Regions from separate parts of the Streptomyces sp. NPDC126497 genome, predicted to be linked through region 2. Evidence: riboswitches for the same ligand, from Rfam matches in the RefSeq annotation. Region 2 holds a riboswitch; the other holds the start of a gene.
What was found. A riboswitch is a leader RNA that binds a small molecule or an ion and turns the genes downstream of it on or off. The one in region 2 is predicted to bind cyclic di-AMP.
Positions count from the first base shown of each region.

Region 1 (7,112 bases), on a different contig from region 2:
GTACTACGAACTGGCCCGGCCGGAGCTGGTGCGCGGCCTGGTCTACCCGGTGCCCGACCCGGCCTTCCCCTTCCTCGGCGTCCACCTCACCCGGGGCATCGACGGCGGCGTCCACGTCGGCCCCAACGCGGTGCCGGCGTCGGCCCGCGAGGGCTACGACTGGCTCACGGTGCGTCCGCGCGAGCTGGGGACGACCCTGGCCTGGCCGGGTTCCTGGCGGCTGGCCCGCCGCCACTGGCGGTACGGCGCCGGGGAGCTGCGCCGCTCGCTGTCCAAGGAGGCCTTCACCCGGGCCGTGCGCCGACTGCTGCCCGCCGTGCGGGAGGACGACCTGGTGCCGGCGCCGGCCGGGGTGCGGGCCCAGGCGGTGCTGCGGGACGGCACCCTGGCCGACGACTTCCTGATCCAGGAGACCCCCCGCGCGGTCCACGTGCTGAACGCCCCCTCGCCGGCGGCGACGGCGTCCCTGCCGATCGGCCGCGAGGTCGCGCGGCGGGCGCTGACGGCACTGGGGGCGGCGGGGCGCTGACCCTTCGGGCGGGACGGGGCCGGGGCCGGCCGTACCGGGCCGTCCCTCCGGCTCCGCACGGGCTCCCCGGTTCCGCTCCGGGCCGGGGATCCGCTCCCCGTAAAATCGGAGGCACTGTGTCTGACACCGTTAACGCTTCCGAAGCCCTCCGTCCCGCCTCCGGCCAGGACGCGCCGCACACGTCCGGGGTGCCCGTCCGGCACACCCGGACCAAGGGTGAGCCCCGGTTCCCGGACGGGCCGAAGGCCGATCCCGCCGGGTCGCACTTCGAGCGGCGGATCCGGAGCTTCCAGCCGCGCCGCAGCCGGGTGACCGCCGGGCAGGCGGACGCCCTGCAGAGGCTGTGGCCCGCCTGGGGCTTCGACATCGACGGCAGCCGGCGGCTCGACCTCGCGGAGTTCTTCGGCAACGACGGCCCGGTCGTCCTGGAGATCGGCTTCGGCATGGGCGAGGCCACCGCGCGGATGGCCGCCGCCGACCCGGCCACCAACATCCTCGCCGTGGACGTCCACACCCCCGGCCAGGGCAATCTCCTCAACCTCGCCGACCGGCTCGGGCTGACCAACGTGCGGGTCGGCAACGGCGACGCGATCATCCTGCTGCGCGAGATGATCGCCCCCGGCGCCCTCGGCGGGCTGCGCGTCTACTTCCCCGACCCCTGGCCGAAGAAGCGGCACCACAAGCGGCGGCTGATCCAGCCCGAGTTCCTCACCCTCGCCGCGACCCGCCTCGCGCCGGGTGCGGTGCTGCACTGCGCCACCGACTGGGAACCGTACGCGGAGCAGATGCTGGAGGTGCTCACCGCGCACCCCGACTTCGAGAACACGCAGCCGGACGGCGGTTTCGCGCCGCGTCCCGCCTTCCGGCCGCTCACCCGTTTCGAGGGGCAGGGGCTGGAGAAGGGGCACGTCGTGAACGACCTGCTCTTCCGCCGCGTACCGCTGGACGAGCAGGCCGCGGACCGCGTCTGACACCGCCCGTCCCGTCTCGTGAGGGTCGATCCCGTGGCCACCAGCCCCCCGTACCCGGCGCCTCCCGGACCCGTCCCCGGCGGAGCGCCGCGGCACGCGCACTGGTGGCAGCGGCCCCGGGTGCGTCACGGGGCGCTGGTCACGCTGCTGGCACTGTCCGGGCTGGTCATCCTCGCGCTGGTGCGCGAGCAGACCGGGACGCGGGGGTTCCTGGTCGGGCTCGGCCTCGCCGTCCTGCCCGTACCGCTGCTCGTCGCCGCCTTCCGGTGGCTGGACCGGGTCGAGCCGGGCCCCTGGCGGAACCTGCTGTTCTCCTTCGCCTGGGGCGCCTGCGCGGCGGCCCTGATGGCGATCGTCGCGAACAGCTTCGCCACCCGGTGGATAGCGACGGCGACCGCCGACCCGACCGGCGCCGACACGCTGGGCGCGACGGTCGTGGCACCGGTCGTGGAGGAGTCCGCGAAGGCCGCGGCCGTCCTGCTGGTGTTCCTCTTCCGCAGACGCGACTTCACCGGGATCCTCGACGGCGTGGTGATAGCCGGGGTCACCGCCACCGGTTTCGCGTTCACCGAGAACATCCTCTACCTCGGCACCGCCTTCGGAACCGACCAGCTCACCGGCGACAGCGGCATCGCCTCGGTCACCGCGGCCACCTTCTTCGTCCGCGTCGTGATGGCGCCGTTCGCGCACCCCCTGTTCACCGTGCTCACCGGGATCGGCTTCGGTACCGCCGCGCTGTCCACGGACCGGCAGCGGATCCGGCGGGTGCTGCTGCCGCTGGGCGGACTGCTCCTCGCGATGGGCGTGCACGCGCTGTGGAACGGTTCCTCGGCACTCGGCCGGTACGGCTTCCTCGCGGTGTACGCGGCGTTCATGGTGCCGGTGTTCGGGCTGCTGACCTGGCTGGTGGTGTGGACGCGGCAGCGGGAGCTGCGGACCGTGCGGGCGGAACTGCCCGCGTACGCGGCCGCCGGATGGCTCCATCCGGCGGAGCCGTTCGCGCTGGGCTCGATGCGGGCGCGGCGCCTCGCCCGGCAGTACGCGCGCCGCTGCGGCGGGAAGGGCGGCGGCGCGGTCGGTCACCGCGTACGAGGCGTACGCGACGTCGCTGGCGTCCCTGCGGCACCGGGGGCGCCTCGGACGGGCGGGGCCGGACTTCGTCACGCGGGAACGGGAGCTGCTGCTGGAGCTGTGGCACCGGCGGGCGGCGGCCCGGCCGGCCCTGGAGCACGCGGCCCGTGCGACCGCGCCCCGGTTCCCGGCCGCCGCGGCGCCGCGGGCGGTGTACGGCGGTCACGTGCGGCCCGCCCCCGGGCAGCCGCCGTACGGACGGTCCGCCTACGGGCAGCCGCCGTACGGACCGTTCGCCCACGGGAATCCGTACGCCGCGTACGACCCGAACGCCCACCGGCCCTGACGGACCCGGGCCGCCCCTGGAAACACCTGACCGGCAGCCCTGACGTGGGGGGGCGCCGTCGGGACTGCCGGGGTCCGGGGCGGGAGGGCCCGTTCGCTCAGATGCTGAGGCCCTTGCCGCGCAGCCAGGCCATCGGGTCGATGCCCGAGGCGGAGCCGCCGGGGTGGATCTCGAGGTGGAGGTGGGCGCCGGTGACGTTGCCGGTGGCGCCGACGCGGCCGATCACATCGCCGGTGTTGACCTTCTGGCCGACGCTGACGCTGATGGAGGACTGGTGGGCGTACCAGATCTCGGTGCCGTCGTCGAGCGTGAGCACCGTCTTGTAGCCGTAGGAGCCCTCGTAGCCGGCGGAGGTGATCGTGCCGGTGTGCACGGCCTTGATCAGTGTGCCCGTGGGGGCGGCGAAGTCGAGGCCGGTGTGGTGGCCGGAGGACCAGTAGGCGCCGGCCTGCCCGAAGGTCGAGGTGATGGTGTACGAGGAGGTCGGCAGCGCGTACTGCTTGGCCAGCTTGGCGAGGCGCTCGGCCTCGGCCTTCTTCGCGGCCTCCTCCTCCGCCTTCTTCCTGGCGGCCTCGGCCTTGTCCTTGGCCTCCTTCTCCGCCTTGACGGCGGCCTCGGCGGCCTCCTTCTCGGCGGCGGCGACGGCCTCGGCGGCGGCCTTGGCCTCGGCCTGGTCCTGCTGCTGCTCGACCTGCGCCATGATCCGGGCGCGCAGCGCCTCACCGGCGTCGGCGGTGCCCTGCTCGGTGTCGTCGGCGGTCATGCCGAGGGTGCTGAGGGGGGTCGCCGAGCCCTTGGGCGTTTCCTCGTCGGAGAGGAGGGAACCCACGCTGGGGAGGTCGGGCATGGAGATCGACACCGGCGGCTTGCCGGTCTGGGCGCTGGCCATGCCGCCGGCGCCGACCGCCGCTATGACGCCGACGCCCAGGACGGTGGAGCTGCGGGCGAGTCCCCCGCCGCGCTGCTTGGAGACGCGATGCCGGCCGCGTACGGGGCGGACGGACTCCGCGGTCGGGTTCCACTCCTCGAAGGGGCCCTCGTCGGTGCGGCCGACGCCGTAGGCGAAGGTGTCGCCCGGCTTGAAGGGGACCTCGGGGGCAGGCGGGTTGGACGCCACGTGGGCGCGCTCCTTTCCTTCCGTCTCCGCCTACCGGGTTAGCTGACGGGTTCGGAGCGGGAAGGTCTCCTACGCGCGTATACGCGCCGTGTCGCCACGGCGGTATTCACGCGATTCACCCCATGGTGGTGGTTCCCCGGTTCCCTTGCGGGATTCGGCGCGTGCGCACGGAGCCGCCTTCTGTGACGGCTGGGACGACCGCGCTGCGTTATCGAACGTTAATAGACGCGAGGGCCGGATTCCAAGCCGTTCCTCTTGATCGTTAACGATTTCTCCCTGGACTTACGTCTCACGAGCGGCCAAAAACGGGCGAGTTGACCGCACTCCGCATGGCGGCCGACTTCTGACGGTGTGTCATTCGTTATGCACTGCGGGGTGAACCGCTCACGTTCAGTGAGGGGGGGGGGAACGGAAAACGCCGAGGGCCGGAATCCTTTGGATTCCGGCCCTCGGCCTTCAGTAGCGGGGACAGGATTTGAACCTGCGACCTCTGGGTTATGAGCCCAGCGAGCTACCGAGCTGCTCCACCCCGCGTCGTTGAGACCAGTGTACGCCATGTGCGGGACATGGCGCACATCCATGATCGGCGGCCCGCTCTCAGCGGCCGAGCAGATGGCCGTTGGGTGCCTTGGCCCGGTCCTCGTGCTCGGGCAGGACGACGACGGTGGCGCCCCCGGAGGCCAGCACACCACTGCCGTCGGCGCCCGGCACGAAGGTGTCCGGCTCGCGCCAGGCCGTGACCACCCGCCGCACCCCCGCGTCCAGGATCAGCCGGGCACAGGGCGCCGGCCGGGACGCGCGGCGGGCACAGGGCTCCAGGCTGGAGTACACGGTGGCGCCGACGAGCCGGGGGTCCGTGGGGTCGGCCTTGGCGAGCGCGGCCTCCTCCGCGTGCACCACCGGGTCGCCGCCCTCCCGGGAGTGGCCGCGCGCCAGTTCCGTGCCGTCGGCGGCCACCACGACCGCGCCCACGCTGAACGCCGTCTCCGAGGGCGGGCACGCGGCGGCCAGCTCGCAGGCGAGGGCCAGCCAGTGGTGGTCGGCGGCGGAGGGCAGCGGGCCGGAACCGGGGGCGGTGGGCTCGTAGCGCATCAGGACGACGTCGCCGACCGGGCGGGTCTCGACCAGTCGCAGCCGGCCGCCCTGGTAGGCGCCGGGGCCGAAGAGGCGGGGTGCCCGCGGATCGCCGACGAACAGCGGGGCGAGGGCCAGCTGGAGTTCGTCGGCCAGCCCCTCGGTGAGGAGCTGGGTGTGGATCGTGCCGCCGCCCTCGACCATCAGCCGCCGCACCCCGCGCCCGGTGTGCAGGTGCTCCAGGAGCCGCCGCCAGTCGAGTGCGGCCCCGAGCGGCACGACGTCGGCGGCGAGGCCGAGGGCGTGGGCGCGCTCGGCGCCTTCGTCGGTCGTGTAGAGGACCTTCTCGCCGCCGGTGTGCCAGAACCGGGCCGCCGGGTCCAGGTCGCCGGAGCCGCTGACGGCGACCTTGAGCGGGTACGCGGACCGGCCCTCGGCGAGACGGGCGGCGCGCCGCTCGGGCGAGTTGACCAGCAGCCGGGGGTTGTCGGCGCGGATCGTGCCGGCGCCGACCAGGATGGCGTCCACGGATGCCCGTACCTCGTCGACCCGGTCGAAGTCGGCCGGACCGGACAGCAGCAGCCGGTCGGGGCCGGTGTCGTCCAGACAGCCGTCGAGGGAGACGGCGGCGGACAGCAGGACGTACGGGTGGGACATCGGCGCACTCCGGGTGGGGCGGGGGTGGGAGTCCAGTCTGACAACGGGCCGGGCGGGCCCGTGCGCCGGCTCAGGGCTCGATCAGCCCCACCCGGATGGCGTACCGGGTGAGCTCCAGGCGGTCCTTCAGGCCGAGCTTGGCCAGGATGTTGGCGCGGTGCCGCTCCACGGTCTTGGGGCTGATGACCAGGAGAGCGGCGATCTGCTGCGAGGTGTGGCCCTCGGCGACCAGCTTCAGGATCTCCTCCTCCCGGTCGGTGATCGCCTTGGCCGGCAGGGCGCGGCCCTCCCGCGCGAGGTCGAGGTAGTTGTGGATGAGGGCGTTGACGGCGCCGGGGTAGAGGAACGGCTCGCCGCGCATGGTGGCGCGGCAGGCCTCGACGAGGTCGCGGTCGGCGACGGACTTCAGGACGTAGCCCGAGGCCCCGGCGGCGAGGGCCTCGAAGAAGAACTGCTCGTTGTCGTACATGGTCAGGATGAGGATGCGGGTGTCCGGCAGACCGCGGGAGAGCTCACGGGCCGCCTGCAGACCGGTCTGCCGGGGCATCGCGATGTCGAGGACGGCCAGGTCGGGGCGGTGCTCACGGGCCTGTTCGAGGGCTTCGGCACCGTCGGCGGCCTCGGCGACGACGGTCAGGTCCGGTTCGCCGTCCAGGATGAGGCGGACCCCCCGGCGGACCAGCGCGTGGTCGTCGGCGAGCAGGATGCGGGTGGGGGCCGGGTCGGTCATGTCTCAGCGTTTCCGGTCGGGGGCTTCGGTCACGGGGGCGGGGCGTGGGCGGGCGCGGAGCCGTGTACGGGGACGAGGGCGTGCGCCGGGAAGCGGGCCGGGACGGGAACGGCCAGGCGCACCTCGGTGCCGCCGTCGGCGCCGCGGTCCACGGTCAGGCGGGCGCCGACCAGCAGGGCGCGCTCCCGCATCCCGCGGATGCCGGCGCCCTCCTGGGCGACACCGATGCCGCGGCCGTCGTCACGCACGCTGAGTTCGACACCGCCGGGCGCCCGGCGCAGGGCGAGCTCGGCGCGGCGGGCCCGGCTGTGGCGGGCGATGTTGGTGAGGCCTTCCTGGGCGATCCGGTAGATCACCAGTTCCGACTCCCGGTCCAGCTCGGGCAGGTCCGCGTCGAGGCAGTGCTGGACGCTCAGGCCGGGCCCGCCGAACTCGGTGGCGAGGGCCTTGAGCGCGCTGGCCAGCCCGAGCTCGTCCAGCACCCCGGGGCGCAGCCGGCGGGCGATGCGCCGGATCTCCTCGAGACCGGCCCGGGTGGTCTCCTGCACCTGGCGCAGCTCCTCGTCCAGGCCGGGCGGGGCGTGATCGGCGGCGCGCTTGAGCTGGAGCAGCACGGC
Region 1 is NZ_JBEORT010000092.1:4,747-11,858, forward strand. Features, by position in the region: gene lhgD (L-2-hydroxyglutarate dehydrogenase) at 1-529, shown strand, start outside; gene trmB (tRNA (guanosine(46)-N7)-methyltransferase TrmB) at 646-1,500, shown strand; partial or broken gene ABTY20_RS28235 (PrsW family intramembrane metalloprotease) at 1,534-2,917, shown strand; gene ABTY20_RS28240 (M23 family metallopeptidase) at 3,015-4,034, opposite strand; cyclic di-AMP (ydaO/yuaA leader) riboswitch at 4,047-4,204, opposite strand; tRNA gene ABTY20_RS28245 (tRNA-Met) at 4,495-4,568, opposite strand; gene ABTY20_RS28250 (dihydrofolate reductase family protein) at 4,632-5,765, opposite strand; gene ABTY20_RS28255 (response regulator transcription factor) at 5,836-6,495, opposite strand; gene ABTY20_RS28260 (HAMP domain-containing sensor histidine kinase) at 6,525-7,112, opposite strand, start outside.
Region 1: another riboswitch for cyclic di-AMP. It lies ahead of ABTY20_RS28240 (M23 family metallopeptidase); the one in region 2 lies ahead of ABTY20_RS10905 (transglycosylase family protein).

Region 2 (7,112 bases):
TAGGCGAGGGCCACGATCAGGGAGCAGACCACCAGGGCGAGCAGCGCCGCGCGCCCGGTCAGCCGGGAACGGCGGGCCTGGCGCTTGGTCTGCGAGCGGTAGACCCGGGCCGCGGTCTGCTCGCCGATCAGCCGGATCCTGGTCGCGGTGGAGAAGCGGTCCCGGTCCTTCACCGCCATGTTCCCGCCTCTCGTTCGGCCTCATACGTGCGTACGTCCCCGCACACGGTACGGGACCGGGTGCGGGGACGTACGTACGACGCCGCCCGCGGGAGCGGCGCCGCTCAGCCCTTGCTGCGCCTACTGGTTCGCAGGGGCGCTGCGCCTACTGGTTCGCGGAGCGCCGTGCCTACTGGTTCGCGGAGCGCCGTGCCTACTGGTTCGCGGAGCGAAACCGCGGGAAGGCGCTGCGGCCGGCGTACACCGCGGCGTCGTCGAGGATCTCCTCGATGCGCAGCAGCTGGTTGTACTTGGCGACGCGCTCGGAGCGGGCCGGGGCACCGGTCTTGATCTGGCCGCAGTTGGTGGCGACGGCCAGGTCGGCGATGGTGACGTCCTCGGTCTCGCCGGAGCGGTGGGACATCATGCACTTGAAGCCGTTGCGCTGGGCCAGCTCGACGGCGTCCAGGGTCTCGGTCAGCGAGCCGATCTGGTTGACCTTGACCAGCAGGGCGTTGGCGGCGCCCTCCTCGATGCCGCGGGCCAGGCGCTCGGGGTTGGTGACGAACAGGTCGTCGCCGACGAGCTGGACCTTGTCACCGAGCTTGGCGGTGATGGTCTTCCAGCCCTCCCAGTCGTCCTCGAACAGCGGGTCCTCGATGGAGACGAGCGGGTACGCGTCGACGAGCTCGGCGTAGTACTCGGTCATCTCGGCGGCGGAGCGCTCCTTGCCCTCGAAGGTGTAGGAGCCGTCCTTGTAGAACTCGGACGCGGCGACGTCGAGCGCCAGGGCGATCTGCTCGCCGGGGGTGTAGCCGGCCTCCTTGATCGCCTCGAGGATGAGGTCGAGGGCCTCGCGGTTGGAGCCGAGGTTCGGTGCGAAACCGCCCTCGTCGCCGAGGCCGGTGGCCAGGCCCTTGCCCTTCAGGACCTTCTTCAGGGTGTGGTAGACCTCGGCGCCCCAGCGCAGGGCCTCGGAGAAGGACTCCGCGCCGATCGGAGCGATCATGAACTCCTGGATGTCCACGTTGGAGTCGGCGTGCGAGCCGCCGTTCAGGATGTTCATCATCGGCACCGGCAGCAGGTGCGCGTTGGGGCCGCCCAGGTAGCGGAAGAGCGGGAGGTCGCTGGCCTCGGAGGCGGCGTGGGCGACGGCGAGCGAGACGCCGAGGATGGCGTTGGCGCCGAGCGAGCCCTTGTTGTCGGTGGCGTCCAGGTCGAACATCGCCTGGTCGATCAGGCGCTGCTCGGTGGCGTCGTAACCGACGAGCTCCGGGCCGATCTGCTCGATGACGGCCAGCACGGCCTTCTCGACACCCTTGCCCAGGTAACGGCCTGCATCGCCGTCACGGAGTTCGACGGCCTCGAAGGCGCCGGTGGAGGCACCGGACGGGACGGCGGCACGACCGGTGCTGCCGTCGTCGAGGCCGACCTCGACCTCGACCGTGGGGTTGCCTCGGGAGTCCAGGATTTCCCGGGCTACGACGACGTCGATGGACGGCACGAGCATCTCCTTCATGGATGTGACGCGGGTGAGCAGGGCCACGGTGGGTCCTGCGAGACCGAGCCTAACCGGCTCCGGGCGATCGGCCAGCCGGTCGCCCGCCCCGTGGACAGAACCGAGAGTAAATTGTTTCCGAACGGAACAAAATAGTTTCCGGAAACCCGGACGTGAAAACCCCGCCCCGGTGCGTACGGGGGAGGACGCACCGGGGCGGGGAGCAGGGGGGCCGCCGCTTACTTGAGGTGCAGCTGCTGGCCCGGGTAGATGAGGTCGGCGTCGTCGACGATGTCGTCGTTCAGCTCGAACAGCTCGGCCCAGCCGCCCTCGACGTCCCGCTCGGCGGCGATGGAGCTGAGCGTGTCGCCCTTGACGACCTTGTACTCGCCGTCGCCCTTCTCGACCTTCTTGCCGGTCGGGGTGGTGACGGTCTCCTTCTCGGCCGGCTCGGCGGCCTTCTGCTCGGTCTGCCGCTCGGCGGCCGGGCGCTCGGCGGAGCGGGAGGCCTTCTGCCCGGTCTCGCGGGTCTCGGCGGAACCGGCGCCCTGCGAGGAGCCGGAGCCGTTCGAGGAGGAGCCGCCGTAGGCGGCGTTGGACAGGCCCGTGCCGCAGACCGGCCAGGCGCCCTTGCCCTGGCCCGCGAGGACCTTCTCGGCGATCTCGATCTGCTGCGCCTTGCTGGCCCGGTCGGCGGTGGAGGCGTACTGCGTGCCGCCGTACGCGGCCCAGGTGGAGGCGGAGAACTGCAGACCGCCGTAGTAGCCGTTGCCGGTGTTGATGGACCAGTTGCCGCCGGACTCGCACTGGGCGACGGTGTCCCACTCGGAGGCGGTGGCGGCGGAGGCGCTGCCGGCCGCCATCAGCGGGGCGGCGACGGCGGCGGAGGCGACGCCGGCCACGGCGATCGCTCGGGTGGCCTTGGACGGACGACGGTGCTTGCCCTTGCCGGAAAACAGCATGGATGGATCCCCTCACCGACGCCTGCGAGGTGAGCTGTCGGGTTCGGGCCGGTTGAGTTGCCCGGCCGCGCCCCTCACGGGACGCGGCTTCACCCCAAGCCCGACCCGGTGTCAACCACCGGACCGAGCGCCTACCTTGGGTCCCCCGCTCCTGCCTACGGCGCATGACGCGACGACTGTTCCCGTGCTTCCGCCGGCAGGATTAGGCGTGGCGGAAGCCGGTGCCCGCGGTGGCGAGCAGTCACGACCGTAAGCACGCGATCCACGGAATTTCAAAGACGATCAAGGCTTCTGAGACCTATCTCTCACACCCTTTAAAAGGGACATTCACCGCGAATCATGACGTCAACTGCCGCCGCGCGCAGACGTCTTCGGGCGTCACTCCTCGCCCGGCTCGACCCCGACCTCGAGCTCCTGACCGGGCAGGATGAGGTCCGGGTCGGCACCGACGACCTGCTCGTTCTCGACGTAGAGCGACCGCCAACCGCCCTCCACGGCGAGGGAGTCGGCGATGGACGAGAGGCTGTCCCCGGTGCGCACGGTGTACGAGCCGTCGGCGGCGTCGCGGGGGGCGTCGGTGCCGCGCGAGGCGTGCCGGCCGGACGAGTCCGACCTGCGGTCCGCCACCTCGCCCTCCTCGGCGCTGACGCCGCGGTGGCGACCGGTGCCGGTCCCTTCGGCGTCGGTGAGCTCGGAAGAGCCGGTGGTCTGCCCGGACTTGTCCGACTCGTCGCTCTTGGGGGTGGCCGAGGCGGAGGGGGAGGTGCCGGATCCGGCGCCGGATCCGGTGTCCGAATCCGCGTCCGAGTCGTCCGACGTGTCGGATGTGGCCGATTCACCGGCCGGACCCTCACCGCCCTCCGTCCGCTCGGCGCCGGACGACGAGGCGGAGGAAGCGGACGAATCGCCGGAGTCCGACGATCCGGACGACTCCGACGAGTCCGATGAATCGGAGGAACCAGAGGAACCAGAGGAACCGGACGCACCCGACGCCGAGTCCTCCGCCACACCCGTGTCGATGTCGGCCGACGCCGCGTCCTGGTCGAGACCCGCCGTCAGCCCGCAGGTGCGCCACGCGCCGACCCCCTGGTCGGCGAGGATTCTCTCGGCCACGGCTATCTGCTGGCCGCGGCTGGCCTGGTCGGCGCTGGGCGCGTAGTCCAGGCCGCCGTGCCTCTCCCAGTCGTCCTGGGTCAACTGCAGGCCGCCGTAATAGCCGTTGCCGGTGTTCTGGCTCCACGAGCCGCCGCTCTCGCATTCGGCGACCCGGTCCCAGGTCGCACCGTCGGCCGCACTGGCGCTGCCGGCCCCGAGGAGCGGGATCGCGATGGCGGAGCCGGTCACTCCGGCCGCGACGAGGAGAGCCGGAGCCTGGCGGGGGCGACGGTGTCGACCGTTCCCGGAGAGCATGCGGAAACCTTTCGCAAGACAGCAATGACCGGCGCGGCAAATGGAAACCCATCCGCTGCACTTGATGGGTGAACGTATAGGCAGACGATCACTTGTCACAAGTTCATGCCGCGCAGATCACGTGAAGATCACAGAGTTGAACGCGTGTCATGTTTGCGCTGGTCCCCCCGGGGGCACTGCGGACGGCGGCCCGCTCCGTCACTCCCGCGGACCGTTCCGCGACGGGGTGAACTCCACCGGGAGGGTGCGCAGTCCGCGCATGATGAGCCCGCCCCGCCAGCGCAGCTCGGCGGGTTCCACCGCGAGCCGCACGTCCGGCAGACGCGTCAGCAGGGTGGCGAGCGCGGTCCGGCCCTCCAGGCGGGCCAGCGGGGCCCCCAGGCAGTAGTGGATGCCGTGGCCGTACCCCAGGTGCTGGTTGTCGCGCCGGCCGAGGTCGAGCACGTCCGGGTCGGCGAACCGCTCCGGGTCCCGGTCCGCGGCGGCGAGGACGACGAGGACGGGGTCGCCGGCCGCGATGCGCTGCCCGCCGATGGTGACCGGCTCGGTGGCGAACCGCCAGGTGGCGAGCTCCACGGGACCGTCGTAGCGCAGGAGCTCCTCGACGCCGGTCTCCAGCAGTCCGTGTTCCCCGGCGGCGAGGGCCTTCTGCAGACGGTCCCGCTGACCGGGGTGGGTGAGCAGGGCGTAGGTGCCGTTGCCGATGAGGTTGACGGTGGTCTCGAAACCGGCGAACAGCAGGATGAACGCCATGGCGGCGACCTCGTTCCCGGTGAGGTGCTCACCGTGGTCGGAGGCGCGGATGAGGCCGGAGACGAGGTCCTCGCCGGGGACGGGCCCGGTGGGGAGCGCCTCGCGCTTGCGGTGGATCAGCTCGGTGAGGTAGCCGCGCATCTTCTTCACCGACCGGGCGACCCCGCCGCGCGGCCCTCCTCCGTGGCGGATCATCATGCCCGCCCAGTCCCGGAAGTCGTCCTGGTCCTCGCGGGGGACGCCGAGCAGGTCGCAGATGGCGTAGATGGGGAGCGGGAAGGCGAAGTCGTGGATGAGGTCGGCGGAGCCGTCGGCCGCGAACCGGTCGATGAGTCCGTCGGTGAGCTCCTGCACGCGGGGCGCGAACTCGGCGACCCGGCGCGGGGTGAACGCCTTGCTGACCAGCCGGCGCAGCCGGGTGTGGTCCGGCGGGTCGATGTTCAGCAGGTGTGTCATCAGCTCCGCCTGGCGCTCCCCGGGGATACCGGTCCTGCCCTTGGCGTGCGCGGGCTCGTCGTGGTGCGCCGGGTTCTTGGACAGCCGGTTGTCGGCGAGGGTCTGCTTGGCGTCGGCGTACCGCGTGACCAGCCACGCCTCCACCCCGCTGGGCAGCCGGGTCCTGCGCACGGGCTCGTGCTCGCGCAGCCAGGCGTAGGCGGGGTAGGGATCGGCGGCGAACTCCCAGCTGAACAGCTCGGGAACAGGGCCCCGCGGGGCGGGGGCGGCAGGCTGGTCATCCATGCGGCGACCCTAACGGGCCGCCCGCGCCCCTCAGGGGCGCGGGGAACCGCCCGAACGGGGGCCCCGGGGGCGCCCCCGGTGTCGGGACGGGAAGGGGGGCGGCGGGGGTCCCGCCGCCCCGCGACCCTCGCTCAGCCCTCGCGCCGGCCGCCGCCCTCCGCGTCCCGTATCGCGTCGCGGTACACCCGCGCGGCGGCCCGCAGCGCCGCTTCCGGATCGACCCCCGCCGCCTCCGCCCGCACCGCGAGCGCCAGCAGCTCGTAACCGACCCCCTCCCCCACCGGCAGCGGCACGTCCAGCCCCGCGGTCCGCGCCCGCGACCCCAGCTTCGCCGCCAGTGCCAGCCCGGGCTGTCCGAGCGGCACCCCCTCCGTCACCGAGCTGCGCCGCTTCTCCTCGGCCTTGGTCCGCAGCCAGTGCGCCCTGACGTCCTCCGGCGTGTCCGCCGTCTCCTCGCCGAAGACGTGCGGGTGCCGGTGGATCAGCTTGGCCACGATGCCCCCCGCCACGTCGTCGACGGAGAACGGCTCCCGAGGGTGCTCCTCGGCGATCCGGGCGTGGAAGACGACCTGGAGCAGCACGTCCCCCAGCTCCTCGCGCAGCTCGTCCCGGTCGCCCTCCTCGATGGCCTCGACGAGCTCGTACGCCTCCTCGATGCCGTACTTCGCCAGGCCCTCGTGGGTCTGCCGGGACGACCACGGGCACTCCGCGCGGATGCGGTCCATCACCTGCACGAGGTCGAGCAGCCGGGCGCCCGGCAGGTCGTAGGAGGCGGGCAGCAGCTCCAGCTCGGGCATCCGCACCCGGCCGGTCCCGGCCAGCCGGGCCAGACCGTCGGTCAGCGCGGGCTCGCCCTCGCCCGTCGCCACGACCACCACCGTCCGCCCGCCGGCACAGGCTCCGACGATCTCCTCGGCGGTCGGTGACGCCTCCTCGACCGGTATCCCGGCCTCCCGCAGGTACGGCAGCTGCGGGTGGGCGCCGTCCGCGCACAGCACCCGGTCGGCCGCGTGCAGGGCCTGCCAGGCCGGCCAGGACAGCAGGCCGGGCGCGACACGGTGGCTGGTGGTGAGCAGGACGACACGGCCGGGGGCGGCCTCGGGGCTCGGTGCGGGACTGATTGCGTTCACGCTTCGAAACTAGCCCACCCCGCCGACAGCTCCCGGGTCGTCCACAGGCCGGGTCGTCCACAGGCCGGGTCGTCCACAGGCCGGGTCGTCCGCGGGCGACCGGTCAGAGCGTCTGCGGCACCCCGGCCGCCGTGACGTCCCGCACCCACGGCGTCCCGGCGTCGACCCGGCTGCTCTTCTTCACGTCCCACGCGCCGTAGCGCGGGTTGAGGTCGACGTCGAGTTCCTCGCCCGCCTCGGACAGCGCCTGCCAGAACTCGGGCCTGCTGGTGTCGGTGCCGAGCCGCTGGGCGAGCTTCTGGGCCTGGGCCTGGAGGCGGAGGTTGTCGTCGAGGCGCTGCGGCGGGATGCCGTACTGCTGCAGCCAGGCCGCCTCCAACGCCTCGGCGCCGCCGGCCTGCTGCTCCAGCCCGGACCGCATCTTCTGGACCTCGCGGTCCGTGACCGTCACGCCGGCGTC
Region 2 is NZ_JBEORT010000016.1:38,042-45,153, forward strand. Features, by position in the region: gene ABTY20_RS10895 (FtsB family cell division protein) at 1-179, opposite strand, end outside; gene eno (phosphopyruvate hydratase) at 373-1,662, opposite strand; gene ABTY20_RS10905 (transglycosylase family protein) at 1,896-2,618, opposite strand; cyclic di-AMP (ydaO/yuaA leader) riboswitch at 2,623-2,791, opposite strand; gene ABTY20_RS10910 (LysM peptidoglycan-binding domain-containing protein) at 2,997-4,028, opposite strand; gene ABTY20_RS10915 (cytochrome P450 family protein) at 4,227-5,522, opposite strand; gene ABTY20_RS10920 (nucleoside triphosphate pyrophosphohydrolase) at 5,654-6,652, opposite strand; gene ABTY20_RS10925 (SurA N-terminal domain-containing protein) at 6,756-7,112, opposite strand, start outside.